DNA from 3 places in the Allobosea sp. 10L422 genome. Region 2 is predicted to be linked to each of the others. Evidence: predicted binding sites of a transcription regulator. Region 2 holds the regulator's gene; each other region holds the start of a gene.

Region 1 (3,915 bases), on a different contig from region 2:
TTCAGTCCAAGGAGTAGCTCTCATGGCTGCCAAAGACGTCAAATTCGGCACTGAAGCCCGCGACAAGATGCTGCGCGGCGTGGATGTCCTCGCCAATGCCGTGAAGGTCACGCTGGGTCCGAAGGGCCGCAACGTCGTGATCGAGAAGTCGTTCGGCGCTCCGCGCATCACCAAGGACGGCGTCACCGTCGCCAAGGAGATCGAGCTTTCCGACAAGTTCGAGAACATGGGCGCCCAGATGGTCCGCGAAGTCGCTTCGCGCCAGAACGACCATGCCGGCGACGGCACCACCACCGCCACCGTTCTCGCCCAGGCGATCGTCCGTGAAGGCGCCAAGTCGGTTGCGGCCGGCATGAACCCGATGGACCTGAAGCGCGGCATCGACCTCGCTGTCGAGGCCATCGTCGCCGATCTCAAGAAGAACTCGAAGAAGGTCACCTCGAACGCGGAAGTCGCGCAGGTCGGCACCATCTCGGCCAACGGCGACTCGTCGGTCGGCGAGATGATCTCGAAGGCCATGCAGAAGGTCGGCAACGAGGGTGTCATCACCGTCGAGGAAGCCAAGACCGCCGAGACCGAGCTCGACGTCGTCGAGGGCATGCAGTTCGACCGTGGCTACCTCTCGCCGTACTTCATCACCAACTCCGAGAAGATGGTCGCCGAGCTCGACGACCCCTACATCCTCGTCTTCGAGAAGAAGCTGTCCTCGCTCCAGGCGATGCTGCCGATCCTCGAGGCCGTCGTTCAGACCGGCAAGCCGCTCCTCATCATCGCCGAGGACGTCGAGGGCGAGGCTCTGGCCACGCTCGTCGTCAACAAGCTCCGTGGCGGCCTGAAGGTCGCGGCCGTCAAGGCTCCGGGCTTCGGTGATCGCCGCAAGGCCATGCTCGAGGACATCTCGATCCTGACCGCCGGCCAGATGATCTCGGAAGACCTCGGCATCAAGCTCGAGACCGTGACGCTCAACATGCTCGGCCGCGCCAAGCGCGTGCGCATCGAGAAGGAGAACACCACGATCATCGACGGCGCCGGCAAGAAGAAGGACATCGAGGCTCGCGTCGGCCAGATCAAGGCCCAGATCGAGGAGACCTCCTCGGACTACGACCGTGAGAAGCTCCAGGAGCGTCTGGCCAAGCTCGCCGGCGGCGTCGCGGTCATCCGCGTCGGCGGCGCGACCGAGGTCGAGGTCAAGGAGAAGAAGGACCGCGTCGACGATGCTCTGAACGCGACCCGCGCTGCGGTCGAAGAAGGCATCCTTCCCGGCGGTGGCGTTGCGCTCCTGCGCGCCCTGTCCTCGGTCAAGGGCATCAAGACCCAGAACGACGACCAGAAGACCGGCGTCGAGATCGTCCGCAAGGCGATCGCCGCTCCGGCCCGCCAGATCGTCGACAACGCCGGCGATGACGGCGCGGTCGTGATCGGCAAGCTGCTCGAGTCGAAGGACTACTCCTACGGCTACAACGCCCAGACCGGCGAGTACGGCGATCTGGTCAAGGCTGGCATCATCGACCCGACCAAGGTCGTGCGCACGGCGATCCAGGACGCGGCTTCGATCGCGGGCCTGCTGATCACCACCGAGGCGATGGTCGCCGACCTGCCGAAGAAGGACGCCCCGATGCCCCCGATGGGCGGCGGCGGCATGGGCGGCATGGACTTCTGAGGAAGTCCAGGCGCTCAAGCGCTTTGACTGCCGAAACCGGGCACGCCCGGTTTCGGTGGCGGCATGGACTTCTGATCCACCGCTCCCGGCGAGACCACGGAAGGCCCGGCGCAAGCCGGGCCTTCTGCGTTTCACGGCGCCGTCATCCACCGCCATCCAGCCGTCGCCTGATGCATGCACCCAACCGCGGTCAATTCATTCGCGTACCCTGGGAGGCATCATGCCGACACGCCGCTCAGTCCTCGCCGGCCTTGCCGCCACGACCGCCGTCCCTGCTTTCGCGCAGGCGCCGGACTGGCGACAGAGCATCAAGGAGGTGCGCTTCGGCGTCTCTTCCGCCGAGAACGAAGCGGGTGCCGTCGCCCGCACCCAGCCGATGGTCGACTACCTATCGCAGCGTCTCGGCGTGCCCGTGCGGTTCTTCCGAGTTTCGGACTATGCCGGTCTTGTCGAGGCGATGCGGGCCGATCAGGTCGACTTCGCCCGGTTCGGGCCCGCGGTCTACGCGCTCGGGCGCCGCGTGCTGGGCGACAAGCTCCAGCCGCTGCTCCGCGATGTCGATAACCACGGGCAGGAGGGGTACTATTCGGTGCTGCTGGTCCGCGCGGAGAGCCCCTACCAGAACCTTGCCGATCTCAAGGGCAAGGTCATGGCCTTCGCCGATCCGAACTCGACCTCCGGATACGCCTTCCCCGCCTATTTTCTGCGCAAGCAAGGTTTCGACCCGAAAGCTCATTTCAGCGGCACGGTCTTTTCCGGCGGGCACGACAACTCCGTATTGGCGCTGGTGCGGGGCCAGTTCGACGTCGTCGCGACCTATCAGGTCAATACCGAGTCCGGCGTCGCCCAGCGCCTCGCCCAACGCGGCATGATCCAGGCCGGCTCGACCCGCGTGCTCTGGACCTCGCCACTGATCCCCTCCAGCCCGTTTTCGACGCGCGCCAACCTGCCGCAGGGTCTCAAGGACGACTTCGTCGCCGCGATGAGCGCGATGAAAGAGGCCGCTCCGGACGTCTGGAAGACCTTCACCGACGGCCATGTCTCGCGCTATGCGCCCGCGCGCCATGAGGATTATCTTGACGTCATCGCCGTCACCGAAGAGCTGGAGGCTCAGCGCAAGGCGCGGAGCGGCTGAGGCCTTTCCGAGCCACCCGCAAGCTCCCCAAGCCCGCCATGGCATTGCCATGCGTTTGTCGCCGTGCCTGATGAAAATGCGGGCAGTGTCCCTCGGGTCGCCCCTGGCCTATACAGGCGACAAGCGATCCCCGGCGGGATCGCGCGCATAAATTGCATGTCGTAGGGAGATGCAGATGAAAAAGTCCCACTTCCTCTCCGGCGTCGCGCTGGCCGCTACGCTGTTCCTCTCGGCCCAGGCCGCCCAGGCCGACATCACGATCGGCCTCATCGCGCCGCTGACCGGCCCTGTCGCCGCCTATGGCGATCAGGTGAAGAACGGTGCCCAGACCGCCGTCGACGTCATCAACAAGAATGGTGGCGTGCTCGGCGAGAAGCTCGTGCTGAAGCTCGCCGACGATGCCGGCGATCCCAAGCAGGGCGTCTCATCCGCCAACCTCCTCGTCGGCGAGAAGGTCAAGTTCGTGGTGGGTCCGGTGACCTCGGGCGTCGCCATGGCGGTTTCCGACGTGCTCTCCGAAAGCGGCGTGCTGATGGTGACGCCGACCGCAACCTCGCCGGCCCTGACCACGCGCGGCCTGACCAATGTCTTCCGGACCTGTGGCCGTGACGACCAGCAGGCGGAGATCGCCGCCGCCTATGTCCTGAAGAACCTGAAGGACAAGAAGATCGCGATCGTCCACGACAAGGGCACTTACGGAAAGGGCCTCGCCGACGCCTTCCAGAAGGGCATCAATGCCGGCGGGCTCAAGGAAGTCGTCGCGCTGACCGTCAACCCCGGCGACAAGGATCTCTCGGCCGTCGTGACGCGCCTCAAGGCCGCCAATGTCGATCTGATCTATTTCGGTGGCTACCACCCCGAGGGTGGCCTGCTCTCGCGCCAGCTCGCCGATGCCGGCGTCAAGGCCACGATCATCGGCGGCGAGGGTCTCTCCAACACGGAGTTCGCGGCGATCGGCGGCGATCACGCCACGGGCACGCTCTTCACCAACGCCACCGACGCGCTGAAGAACCCGGACTCGGCCCAGGCGGTCGCCGCGCTGAAGGAGAAGGGCATTCCGCCGGAGGCCTTCACGCTCAACGCCTATGCCGCGGTCGAGGTGCTCAAGGCCGCCATCGAG
Region 2 (3,915 bases):
TGCTGGCTCTCGCCCGTATCGCCGGCGAGACCGCGCCGCTGATCTTCACCGCGCTGAACAACAATTTCTGGTTCTCGCCGACCTTGGTCGGCGGCGTCTCGAACCTGCCCGTCACCATCTACCAGTTCGCCTCCGCTCCCTATGAGAACTGGCAGCAACTGGCCTGGGCGGGATCGCTGATCATCACGGTCTCGATCCTGCTGCTCTCGATCATTGCCCGCCGCTTTGTCGCCGGCGGCAAATAAGACTTGAATCCAACCCGGTCGCGTCCGACCTTGAGGACCATGTCGATGCTTTCGACCCTTGAACTCTCCCCGCAGACGCTCGATGCCGAGGCGCCCGTCCGGATCGCGGTGAAGAACCTCGATTTCTACTACGGCGAGCACAAGGCGCTGAAGAACATCAATCTCGATTTCCGCGACCGGCACGTCACCGCGCTGATCGGCCCGTCGGGCTGCGGCAAGTCGACCCTGCTGCGCATCTTCAACCGGATCTACTCGCTCTATCCGGAGCAGAAGGCCACCGGCGAGATCATGCTCGACGGGCGCAACATCATCTCGAACGATGTCGATGTGAACGAGCTGCGCTCGCGCGTCGGCATGGTGTTCCAGAAGCCGACGCCGTTCCCGATGTCGATCTACGACAACGTCGCCTTCGGCATCCGCCTCTACGAGAAGCCGCCGAAGTCCGAGCTCGACGACCGCGTCGAAGGCGCTCTGCGCCGCGCCGCGCTCTGGGACGAGGTCAAGGACAAGCTGAAGAGCTCCGGCATGGGTCTCTCCGGCGGCCAGCAGCAGCGCCTGTGCATCGCGCGCACCATCGCGCAGAAGCCTGAAGTGATCCTGTTCGACGAGCCGACCTCGGCGCTCGACCCGATCTCGACCGGCAAGATCGAGGATCTGCTGGAGCAGCTGAAGAGCGACTTCACCATCGCCATCGTCACGCACAACATGCAGCAGGCGGCCCGCATCTCGCAGTATACCGCCTTCATGTATCTGGGCGAGGTCGTCGAATTCGCGCCGACCAACACCATCTTCATGAACCCTGCCAAGAAGCAGACGCAGGACTACGTCACCGGCCGGTTCGGCTGAAGACCGGTTTCAAACCAGCAGCCCTCATCCTGAGGAGCCGCGCGAGCGGCGTCTCGAAGGATGGTCCAGGAGGCTCCGGAACCAACCGGAGCATCCTTCGAGACGCAAGCTTCGCTTGCTCCTGAGGATGAGGGCTGAGGGTCGAGCATGCCGACCTGAAAACGACGACGCTGCACCGGCGCTAATGATCTAGAGGACACGCCGCCCATGACCGACCACATCGTCCGCTCCTACGATACCGATCTCGAAGGCATCCGCCGCAGCCTCGCCGAAATGGGCGGCATGGCCGAGCGCATGCTCGGCGATTCGACCGTGGCGCTGGTGCGCCGGGACACCGGCCTTGCCCAGAAGATCATCACGGCCGACCAGCGCCTCGACAACCTCCAGCGGGACGTCGAGGAAAAGGCGGTACTGACCATCGCCCGGCGCCAGCCGCTCGCCAACGACCTGCGCGAGCTGATTTCGGCGATCCGCATCGCCGCCGATATCGAGCGCGTCGGCGATCTCGCCAAGAACATCGCCAAGCGCGCCGTCGCCATCGCCGGCCAGTTCCAGCCGCCGCACCGCGCCGTGGTCGGGCTCGAGCACATCAGCCGCCTGGTGCAGGCGCAGCTCAAGGACGTTCTCGACGCCTACGCTGCCGGCAACGAGCAGAAGGCGCTCGACGTCTGGCGCCGCGACGACGAGATCGATGCGCTCTACACCTCGCTGTTCCGCGAGCTCCTGACCTATATGATGGAGGATCCGCGCAACATCACCTTCTGCACGCATCTCCTGTTCTGCGCGAAGAACATCGAGCGCATCGGCGACCACACCACCAACATCGCCGAGACGATTCACTATCTCATCACCGGCGACTCGCTCGACGTGAACCGGCCGAAGCTCGACACGACCAATATCGAGGTCGAGGCGATCACCGGGAACTGAAGTAGATCATCATGGCCGCACGCATCCTGATCGTCGAGGACGAGGAGCCGCTAACCCTGCTGCTGCGCTACAATCTCGAGGCCGAGGGTTTCGAGGTCGACAGCGTCGCGCGCGGGGATGACGCCGAACTGCATCTGCGCGACCACACGCCTGATCTCGTGCTGCTCGACTGGATGCTGCCGGGCCTTTCTGGCATCGAACTCTGCCGCCGCTTGCGTTCGCGGCGCGACACCGAACGCGTGCCGATCATCATGCTGACGGCGCGCGGCGAGGAGACCGAACGCGTGCGCGGGCTCGCGACTGGCGCGGACGATTATGTGGTGAAGCCCTTTTCGCTGCCCGAGCTGATCGCGCGCATACAGGCGCTGCTGCGCCGCGCCAAGCCGGGCCATGTCGCGGGGCTGCTCGCCGCCGGGGATCTGGAACTTGACCGCACGACGCGGCGCGTCCGCCGTGCCGGCAGCGAGCTGCATCTCGGCCCGACTGAGTTCCGGCTGCTCGAGTTCTTGATGCAGGCGCCCGGCCGCGTCTATTCGCGCGCCCAGCTTCTCGACGCCGTCTGGGGCCGCGACGTCTATATCGATGAGCGCACCGTCGACGTTCATGTGGGCCGGCTGCGCAAGGCGATCACGCCGGCCAATACCAAGGATCCGCTGCGGACAGTCCGCGGCGCCGGTTACGCCTTCGACGAAACCTTTGCGCGCAGCTGAGCGGCGCTGCAGCTCTGCTCTTCATCGCAACTTGCCGTGAACCTTGCCCGCACGCTCGCGTTGATCGTGAAAATCAACGCGAGCCAGAGGAGGTCGCCGTGAGCAAGATGCCGCCCATCCCGCCGGCCAATCGAAGCGACAAGGGTCCGGGCGAGCCGGATCATGCCGAGCGCGATCTGCGCAGCGCCAGAGGTGGCGAGCGCCGACCGAGCCAGCCTGATCAGCAGGGCCAGCAGGGCAATACCCGCATCAACACGACCCATCAGGGTCTGCAGCAGGATCGTTGAAGAGGTTGCCGAATGTCGACCTCGACCAAGGCGCCGCAGACCATCCGGCACGGCGACCCGGCTCATCCCATGAGAACGCGAAGAAGCCGCCGGACATCCGCAAACCACCTGCCGATGACAACCGGCGGCACGCTCGCGTTTCGGGTGGCGGCGGCGAACTTGTCAGCCACCACTCGCATGATCCGGCGCGCAAGGGAGGCAGGGCGCCATGAGAACCGGCCTTCAGGTTGATCCTGAAGGGTGACGGCAGGCGCTTCAGCCCTCTCGGTGGAAGAGGCGGCGCAAGCTGTGCTTGGCCGCTTCCAGAGTCCTGCGGCGCTCGGCCGGCAGTTTCCGGCCGGCACGGTTGATGTAGAAGGTGAGCATCGACATCGCCGAGCGATAGGGGCCCGATTTGCGCCGGCGGCTGTGCTCGGCCGACCGCTTCAGCGAGCGCGCGATCTGGCGCGGATCGCCACGCGTGAACACGGCTTTCTCGAAATCGAGCGCGTTGCTCCGGCTGGTGATATCGGCCGACCATCTGTGCTTGTGGACGAGCATGGCGTCCTCCTGTCGGTCAGGCGTTTGGTCCGCCCTCGATGTCGCCGGCCCAGGTCAATGCGGTCTCGTACTCCTCCGGCTTGAAGGTGCGAACAGTCACGAAGGGGATCGCCGGATTGAGCAGGTCGACGAAGGCGGCAAGCCAGCCCCTGTCGGTGATCACCGCCTCACGCGGGAAGCGTTGCAGCTCCCACAGCTTGCCTAGGCTGTAGCGCGCATCCTTCCAGGCGGCAGCCAAGGTCATATCGGTGAAATCGGTAAGGTCGGCGAGGATGCCGACTTTCTCGTGTCGTGCGAGCTTCGCGTCGATATCGGCCATGATCCCGTCGAGATCGTCGCTGGTCAGCGTCTGCGACAGGC
Region 3 (3,915 bases), on a different contig from region 2:
AGCGCCCTCAGCCGCTCGTTGGTGTCGCGCGCCAGCCCGAGATCGGCCAGCGCCTGCTTCAGCTCGGCATCGAGGATGGCGGTATCGAGCTTGACCAGATCCTGACCGGCCTTGACCCGCTCGCCCTCCTTGAAGCCGAGAGCGACGACGCGGCCGGCGATTTCGGAAGCGATGATCACGGATTCATCCGCGGCGAGCGTGCCGAGCGCCTCGACCTCCTCGTTGACGGTCATCGTCTCGACGGAAGCCACCTCCACCGGCACGGCTCGCGGCCCGGAAACGGCGCTGGCCTGGGCCTGCTGCGTGCCGGCGCGCTGGTTGCGGTAGGCGTAATAGCCGCCGCCCGCGAGCGCCGCGACCACGACGAGGAGAACAAACCGCTTCATAAGACTGGACGCTCCAATACCGCGCGACTATCTTAGACTGGACAGTCTAGTTTGATAAGAGGCCAAGTGTGCGGGAGCATGGCTGACACCCCCCTCCGTCGACACCGGGCAACCCCTCTCACCGAACCGGCAGGCGGCGAGGCAAGACCCGTGCCGAAACCCCTCCGGCGAAACGGCGCCAAGACACGCCTGCTCGATTCCGACCAGACCGAAACGAACCCGGCCAAATCCCTTTCCGCCGAACGCGCGCGCCCCGACAAGCACGACGCCATCACCCGCGCAGCCGCCGAAACCTTCCTTGCGGAGGGGTTCGAGCGCGCGAGCCTCGACCAGATCGCCCATCGGGCCGGTGTTTCGAAACAGACGATCTACAGCCATTTCGCCGATAAGGAGGCGCTGTTCAAGGCGATTTGTGCCGGCCTCACGGAAACGTTGACTCTGCCGCTCGAGCAGGCGTCGCCCGCCGCCGATCTGCGCAGCGCCCTGACGCAGCTGGGCGAGGACATGCTCAAGCTCATGCTGCGTCCGGCCTCCCTCGATCTGCACCGGCTGGTGGTCAGCGCCTCGCCACGCTTTCCCGAGCTCGGCCGCGCTGCCTATGAGGCCGGCGCCAAGAGAATGAGCGCCGCCATCGTGACGCTGCTCATCGAACGGTCACGCGTCGGCCACGGCGTTGCCCGCCCGCTCGGCCTTGCCGAAGCCGATCTCCTCGCCGAACAGTTCGTCGGCATGCTGCGCGGCCTGCACCAACTGCGCGGCCTTCTCGGGGTGAAGCCGATGCCGGCCACCCAGCGGAAAGCCTATGTTCGCGCCTGCGTCGACGCGCTGCTGAACGCGCTCTGACGAGGCCATCCAAGGTCACCGGATCGCGCTTTCGGCCACTGTCACGCCGCTGTCATCAGCCGCCGCTAGCTCTCGTCGCCATGGAGATGAGTTGCCCCACGGTCAGGGCCGGACGGGGCTGCGCTCATGCCCGCATCGTGCGCGAGAACCCATCACATGCTGCGTATCGAAGGTCTGACCAAGCGCTTTGGCGACAAGAATGCTGTCGACAATGTCTCGCTGTCGATCCCCAAGGGTGAGATGGTCGGCGTGATCGGCAGGTCCGGAGCCGGCAAATCAACTCTGCTGCGCATGCTCAACCGGCTGGCGGAGCCGACATCCGGCCGGATCGCCTGCGAGGAGCAGGAGGTCACCGCGCTGAAGGGGGCTTCGCTGCGGCGCTGGCGCCGCGACACGGCGATGATCTTCCAGCAGTTCAACCTCGTCGGCCGCCTGGACGTGCTGACCAACGTGCTGCTCGGGCGCCTGAACCACCGCTCCGCCGCCCTGACGCTGGTCAAGAGCTTCTCCCAAGACGACAAGATCCGCGCCATTGCGGCGCTCGAACGTCTCGATATGGGGCATCTGCTGGCACAACGCGCCGAGACCCTGTCCGGGGGCCAGCAGCAGCGCGTCGCCATCGCCCGCGCCCTGGTCCAGGAGCCGCGCATCATCCTCGCCGACGAGCCGATCGCCTCGCTCGATCCCCGTAACACGCAAGTCGTCATGGACGCGCTGTTCCGCATCAACCGCGAGGACGGCATCACCGTGATGTGCAACCTGCACGACCTCGATATCGCGGCAAAGTATTGCGACCGGCTGATCGGCATGGCGGCCGGCAAGGTCGTGTTCGACGACGTGCCGCAGGCGCTGACGCGCGAGGTCGCAGCCGAACTCTACGGCATCGAAGCCAAGGATGCCGGCGCCGAGGCGCTGGACGCGCTCGATGCCATCGCCGCCTCCGAGGCGAAGCGCGCCCGCCAGAAGATCGCCTGACAAGCGAAGGATCGCCGGCGCGGCCAAAGGCCGTCGCCGCGAAAAGAGCATCCCGACAGCAACCAGGAGCAGACCCAATGCTGACCCGTCGTCATACCCTCAAGCTCGCCGTCGCCGGCCTCGCCGCCACCGCTGCCCCGGCCTTTGCCCAGGACTGGAAGGCGAAGTATCCGGAGCTCGTCTTCGCGATCATCCCGGCCGAGAACGCCTCGGGCGTGGTCGAGCGCTACACCCCCTTCGTGAACTATCTCGCCAAGGAACTCGGCACCAAGGTGACGCTGCGCATCGCCAATGACTACGCCGCGATCATCGAGGGCCAGCGCGCCGGCAACATCCATATCGGCATGTACGGCCCGGCCTCCTTCGCCCGCGCCCGCATGACCGGCGCCAAGGTCGACGCCTTCGCGATCGAGACCAACCTCGACGGCACGAAGGGCTACCACTCCGTCTTCTACGTGAAGAAGGACTCGCCCTATCAGAAGGTCGAAGACCTCAAGGGCAAGAATCTCGGCCTCGTCGATCCGAACTCCACCTCGGGCAACAACGTGCCGCGCTTCGTCCTCAACCAGATGAAGATCGAGCCGGAAACCTTCTTCTCCAAGGTCGTCTACACCGGCAGCCACGAGAACGCGGTCATCGCCCTGCAGCAGGGCACCGTCGACATCGCCGCCAACTGGTGGAACGACGAGCAGGAGTCGAACCTGCAGCGCATGGCCCGCAAGAACATGGTCAAGGCCGACGACTTCCGGATCATCTACAAGTCCGAGCAGATCGTGAACTCGCCGATGGCCTATCTCACCGACCTGCCTGATGACCTCAAGGCCAAGATCCGCGACGCGGTGCTGAACCTCGCCACCAAGGACAAGGCCGCCTTCGACAAGATCTATGAAGGCAAGCAGGGCCCGCTCGTCGCCGTCGACAACAAGGCTTACGACCCGATCATCGAGCTCAACAAGTTCGTCGACGACCTCCGCAAGAAGAAGTCGTCGTAATCATCAGCACGTCATGCCCGGGCTTGACCCGGGCATCTCCCGACAGAGATTCCCGGGTCTGCGCTTCGCTTCGCCCGGGAATGACGCCCTTGTCCGGGATCGGCACCAGCCGGTCCCGAGACGGAGTGGAAGCGCCCCCGCCATGACCCTCGCGATCGACCGCAACGACCCGGCCATCCTGGCCCATGCCGAGACATATCGGCAGGCGGCCGTGGCCAAGCGCCGCCAGGCGCTCATCGGCGCCGCCGTCTTCATCGTCTGCGTCCTGCTGGCCGCGCGCGGCTCGGAGGTCGATCTCGCCAAGTTCTTCGCGAACATCCACCGCTTCCCGAAATACATCTACGAGACACTGCCGACGCTGCGCCTCGCCAGCCTCGGCTCAGACCTTGCGGAATGGTATTGGGGCCTCAAGAACTGGCTGAAGCTGCTCTGGCAGACCATTCTGATCGCCTATGTCGGCACCGTGCTCGGCGCCGTCGGCGCGTTCCTGTTCTGCTTCGCCGCCGCCGCCAATCTCGGCCGGTCCGCATGGCTGCGCTTCACTGTCCGCCGCTTTCTCGAATTCTGCCGCACCGTTCCGGAAATCGTCTTCGCGCTGATCTTCGTCATCGCCTTTGGTCTCGGCCCGTTGCCGGGCGTGCTTGCCATCGCCATCCATACCATGGGCGCTCTCGGCAAGCTGTTCTCAGAGGTGGTCGAGAACATCGACCTGAAGCCGG

What was found. The regulator PhoB, encoded in region 2, activates phosphate uptake and scavenging genes when phosphate is short. The targets are predictions, from matches to a motif close to TGTCATNNANCTGTCAT.
Region 1: a site for PhoB is predicted at 1,811-1,827, ahead of phnD (phosphate/phosphite/phosphonate ABC transporter substrate-binding protein). Genes of this name have one in related genera too.
Region 3: a site for PhoB is predicted at 1,269-1,285, ahead of phnC (phosphonate ABC transporter ATP-binding protein). Genes of this name have one in related genera too.

The regions. Positions count from the first base shown of each region.
Region 1 covers NZ_JBFTJI010000006.1:69,459-73,373, reverse strand. Annotated here, with positions in the region: gene groL (chaperonin GroEL) at 23-1,660, shown strand; gene phnD (phosphate/phosphite/phosphonate ABC transporter substrate-binding protein) at 1,881-2,795, shown strand; gene AC1DEZ_RS13760 (branched-chain amino acid ABC transporter substrate-binding protein) at 2,971-3,915, shown strand, end outside.
Region 2 covers NZ_JBFTJI010000009.1:89,951-93,865, forward strand. Annotated here, with positions in the region: gene pstA (phosphate ABC transporter permease PstA) at 1-245, shown strand, start outside; gene pstB (phosphate ABC transporter ATP-binding protein PstB) at 285-1,091, shown strand; gene phoU (phosphate signaling complex protein PhoU) at 1,299-2,018, shown strand; gene phoB (phosphate regulon transcriptional regulator PhoB) at 2,030-2,728, shown strand; gene AC1DEZ_RS18190 (hypothetical protein) at 2,836-3,015, shown strand; partial or broken gene AC1DEZ_RS18195 (hypothetical protein) at 3,028-3,227, shown strand; gene AC1DEZ_RS18200 (DUF3175 domain-containing protein) at 3,271-3,555, opposite strand; gene AC1DEZ_RS18205 (SpoIIAA family protein) at 3,572-3,915, opposite strand, start outside.
Region 3 covers NZ_JBFTJI010000013.1:75,056-78,970, reverse strand. Annotated here, with positions in the region: gene AC1DEZ_RS22105 (efflux RND transporter periplasmic adaptor subunit) at 1-386, opposite strand, end outside; gene AC1DEZ_RS22100 (TetR/AcrR family transcriptional regulator) at 537-1,229, shown strand; gene phnC (phosphonate ABC transporter ATP-binding protein) at 1,386-2,204, shown strand; gene phnD (phosphonate ABC transporter substrate-binding protein) at 2,282-3,196, shown strand; gene phnE (phosphonate ABC transporter, permease protein PhnE) at 3,339-3,915, shown strand, end outside.